Regions from separate parts of the Desulfotomaculum defluvii genome, predicted to be linked through region 1. Evidence: a T-box and tRNA genes for the amino acid it is inferred to sense, from the RefSeq annotation. Region 1 holds a T-box; the other holds one or more tRNA genes.

The links. The T-box of region 1 lies ahead of metG (methionine--tRNA ligase). A T-box ahead of a tRNA ligase gene usually reads a tRNA of that ligase, here a tRNA-Met.
Region 2: it encodes a tRNA-Met, which carries the amino acid that the T-box ahead of metG (methionine--tRNA ligase) is inferred to sense. The anticodon was not compared.

Annotation. Positions count from the first base shown of each region.
Region 1 covers NZ_BAAHYV010000004.1:95,889-98,356, forward strand. The annotation lists gene rsmI (16S rRNA (cytidine(1402)-2'-O)-methyltransferase) at 1-136, shown strand, start outside; gene ACYQ03_RS02195 (AbrB/MazE/SpoVT family DNA-binding domain-containing protein) at 409-669, opposite strand; T-box leader at 847-1,090, shown strand; gene metG (methionine--tRNA ligase) at 1,151-2,468, shown strand, end outside.
Region 2 covers NZ_BAAHYV010000008.1:32,790-35,257, forward strand. The annotation lists gene ACYQ03_RS15400 (hypothetical protein) at 15-452, shown strand; gene ACYQ03_RS15405 (ferritin-like domain-containing protein) at 496-1,059, opposite strand; tRNA gene ACYQ03_RS15410 (tRNA-Met) at 1,169-1,244, opposite strand; gene ACYQ03_RS15415 (polysulfide reductase NrfD family protein) at 1,618-2,468, opposite strand, start outside.

The DNA of each region.
Region 1 (2,468 bases):
TGATACCTCCATTGCTGAACACCTAGAAGCGCTGATACAGCAGGGGTATTCTAAGAAGGAAGCAATTAAACAGGTAGCTCAATTAAGGGGTCTACCAAAGAGAGAAGTATATGCAGTGGCACATGGGGGGCTTTAGGTTATTCCTTTGGGGTCTAGCTATTAGCCATTAGTCCTTAGACGTTAGCTTTTTTAACTATCAATAACTAAAGTTAACGGCTAGGGAAAAATATTCTGGCAATTCCGGTGGGCTTAATGGAAGAAATTTTAAAATTAATTCTTAATAAAATTGACAATATCGATAGTCGGTTAGATCAAATAGTAATCGACTAGATGATGTAGATAGTAGACTGGATTGTATAGATTAATAATCAAATAAAATCGAGAGGCTACTGGCCTCTCGATTTTGCACTATACAACTTCCTTATTAACACTTTCCCCCATAGCAATAATGCATTCATGACATACCATTTTACCTTTGTAATGGGTAACATCTGAAGCATTACCACAGAATACACAAGCCGGCTCGTATTTGCGCAAAATAATTTTCTCGTTGTCTGCGTAAATTTCTAGGGCATCTTTTTCGTCTATGCCCAGTGTACGGCGCAATTCGATGGGGATAACTACCCTTCCCAGCTCGTCCACTTTACGAACAATACCTGTGGATTTCATTCCGCTCTCCCTCCCTATTATGCAATCGACACGATACCAGAATTTACTACAACTAATCATACCAGTAGTAACCGGAATAGTCAATATTTTACTTTTATTTTTGTAATTTTATGGTATAAAAATTAAAGTTTTAGGGAAAACTTGACATGTAAAATTATGTTTTATAAAATCGTTTTAGTAAAAGCGATGATAGGGATGAGTAAATCGAGGCTACCCTTAAAGAGAGTGGGGAAAGGTGAAAGCCCGCAGGGTAAGAACGATTGAACATGGCCTTGGAGCTGCTGGTTCGAATGGATTTTCCTGTTAGGGCTGGTCGGGGAAGCGCCGTTAATGCTAATTAGTGCATATGCACTTACTAAGGCTGTCACTCAAGGTGGCAGTAAACTAGGGTGGTACCGCGGGTAATAACCTCGCCCCTGCAAGGGAGCGAGGTTTTTATTTTATATGCTGTGTGCCATGAGCCATGGGACTAAATAATAAAATGAGAAGGGATGTTATTAAATTGGCCAATTTTTACATTACTACACCAATATATTATCCCAGCGACAACTTACATATCGGTCATGCCTACACCACTGTTGCTGCAGATGCCATTGCCCGTTACAAGAGGCTAACTGGTTATGATGTATGGTTTTTAACTGGTTCGGATGAACATGGACAAAAAATTGAACGGGCTGCCAAGGCCAAAGGTCAAACGCCTAAAGAGTATGTAGATCATATTGTGGCAGGATTTAAAAGGCTCTGGCAAAGGTTGGATGTAAGTTATAGCGACTTTATTCGAACTACTGATGAGCGTCACCGCAAAGTGGTAGAAAAGTTTTTTCAACAACTTTATGATCAAGGAGATATCTATAAATCCGAATATGAGGGCTGGTACTGTACACCCTGTGAAACTTTCTTTACGGAATTTCAGTTGGCAGAGGGAAAATGTCCTGACTGTCAGAGGGAAGTAGAGAAGGTCCGGGAAGAAAGTTACTTTTTCCGTCAGTCCAAATATGCCGATCGTTGGTTAAAGTTCATTGAAGAAAACCCAGATTTTATTCAACCTGTTTCCCGTCGTAACGAAATGGTAAGTTTTGTAAAACAAGGCTTAGAAGACCTTTGTGTATCAAGAACCACATTTGACTGGGGTATTCAAGTTCCCTTTGATCCAAAACATGTTGTCTATGTTTGGGTAGATGCCCTGACAAATTATATTTCGGCTTTGGGCTATGATACAGATAATGACAGCCTTTACCAAAAATATTGGCCTGCGGATATTCATTTGGTGGGTAAGGACATTGTTCGCTTTCATACTATTATTTGGCCAATTATGCTAATGGCCTTAGATTTACCCTTGCCAAAGAAAGTAATTGGGCATGGATGGTTGCTATTGGATAGCGGCAAAATGTCTAAATCTAAGGGGAATGTAGTAGATCCCCATGTGTTAATTGATAAGTATGGTGTAGATGCAGTGCGTTATTTCCTACTGAGGGAACTTCCCTTTGGTTCTGATGGCTTATATTCTGAGGAAGCTATGGTAAAACGTATCAATACAGATCTAGCCAATGATTACGGCAACCTATTATCCCGTTCTGCTACCATGATGGAAAAATACCAACAGGGTGTATTACAAATGCCCGGAGCCCCAGAGGGGCCTGATGCTGAACTAATCGATTTAGCCACAGCTACACCCAAACTTGTAGAAGAATATATGGAGAAGAGCGAGATTTCTAATGCTATAGCGGCCATTTGGCAGATGGTTGGTAGAGCTAATAAGTACTTAGAAGAGACTGCTCCTTGGACGTTGGCTAAAAACG
Region 2 (2,468 bases), on a different contig from region 1:
TTGAAGGTAAAACAGTGAGTCAGCTTGAAAAGGAACTACGAGTAAAGAAAAGTCTCGCAATAGATTGGAAGTTAACGGCGGGGGGCATTTTTTTTGTTATTTATCTTTGCATGTGTTGGTTTCTTTTTAGGCAGACAGAGGAAGTAAATCGTTTAGTTCAAGAGAATATAAACCTAAAAAAACAACTTCAAGAACAACAGCAACTGTTGGAATCAAAAAGCACAGTACTTCCAACAGTTGCTGTATCAACCCCGGTACAAAAACACTTAGGCAATGAGCTTCTATCATACCAAATACAAAAGGGAGATAATTTTGCCACCATTTCTATGAAGTTTTATAAAACTGAAGCCTATGCTAAGCAATTAGCCAAACTAAACGATATTCCTATGCCCTTGCAAATTGGTCAACCAGTGATGGTTCCCCGGCAACCATTAAAAACCTGGCAGAAATAGTGCAGATGTCCCTAGAGCTGAAGGTTTACAGCTAGAATTATAGCTACTTAATGCCTGGACAATACTTCTGCCCATAGCTGATAAAGAGTTGGAGGTGGTGTTGTTCGTCCATGATGATCCTTTCTAACAATTCCTTAATATAAGGGTCATCGATGAGTTGTTGATGCAGCCGATAAGTTTGAATTGCTGTTTTTTCTGCAGCAATATCTGCAGCTAGTCTATCACATATGCTTTGACCATAATAGACATAGGAGGCATTCCAATATACCACTTGATTATTGGTAAGTGTACGGTATTCTGGGTTTACCCCTAGTAATTTAATGGTTTCTGCAAGTAGTTCTAGGTGATACATTTCAATAATGGAGATACATTCCTCTAGTTGAGCTATATCTTGATATTTATCTTCAAAGGTTAAATAGTGGTAAAGATATTGGTTAATTGCCGTCATTTCACTGACAACCCCTGCATAATCCTCTAGAAGAAGCATGGCATAAAAATGATTTGGACGAACCACACGGGGTTCTGGATATGGATTAGGTAATGCACACCAGCGGTTTATATGCTCCTCTGTGGTGGTTATGGATTGTTGTTTTTGATCATCGGACATCTATACCCCTCCTTTGTTCCAATATATCGAGAGAAGAAGACGCCTATGATAGGTAATAATTGTAAGATCTAAAACAAAAAACTCTGCCACAAGGCAGAGTTTTTTTACTTGGTTGCGGGAGAGGGACTTGAACCCTCGACCTTCGGGTTATGAGCCCGACGAGCTACCAACTGCTCTATCCCGCGACAGCTTATTTATTATATCATTGAATATTTGTAGCGTCAAGCAAGCAAAATAATACTTATGAAGTAGCTAAATTGCACCATTATGCAGACATAACTGAGTTGTCCTGTTTTATAACATTGTTAGTTATTGAAACAAGACTTAGGAAGTAACTGTAATTAAATAATACATAATTCGCTATTTTATGCCTAATATTGACAATTTAGCAGTTGAATTATTGGCATATATCTTGCTTTAAAAAGAGAATAGAGAAAAGAAAACTCGACTGTGAGTCGAGTTAAAGAGAAAAACAATGCAGGCACTTTTTAAAATTATTAAAAGAAGGGCGGAGGTCTCTACGAGTCCTGCGCCCTTCTTTCCAGCAAATATCAGGTGTTAGGCAGTATGACCGTGGTGATTATCATGTTCAAGTATTTTGAAGTTTTCGACGATAAAGCAGTAAGCTAATACACCCATGGCCACTAAACCTGCACTAACAATGAATTCCCAGATAGAAGGAATATAAGACACACCGGTGGAACGCATCATACCAATGATAACAACGTTCATGCGATTCAGGACGACACCGCAACTTACCAGTAAGCCAAAGGTAAAAAGGCCTTTACGTGTGGCACTAAATCCGCTAAAACAAATAATAATTGGTACAATGATGCCAAAAATTATTTCAATCAAAAACATATTGGCTTCAAAGGTACCTGAGAACATTAAACCAAATACACCACGACTGACCAAATCATAGATTTTCAGGATCAGGTAGACAATCATAACATAACCTGAAATTCTAATTAATTTGCGTAGAACAGGAATAGGAACCCAGTGATCGTAAGCCTTTCCGGCTAGGGTGGTTTCCACACAAATCATTGCAGGCCCGACAAAGAAAGAGGACAGCAAGAAGAAAAAGAAGATAATGGGTGACCACCACAGAGGATAAAGCTTATCAACCATTAGTAAGTACAAACCACCCAGAGAAGATTGGTGCAGAGTGGGGAAAATAATACCGATAATCATTAAAACAGGCAAAGCTTTCTTGAAAATGTTGTGAAACTGGGTACCGATGCGCTCAGTGGCAATTTCACCAAATTCCAAGATTTGTACTGTAGTATAACAGGATACACACCAGAAAACTTCAAACAGTACCGAAGAGTGACCCCAGGATACAAAGGGACGCCAAAAGTTAAACCATTGGCCGATGTCTAGGAACAGACCAGCCATTACCAACAAATAAC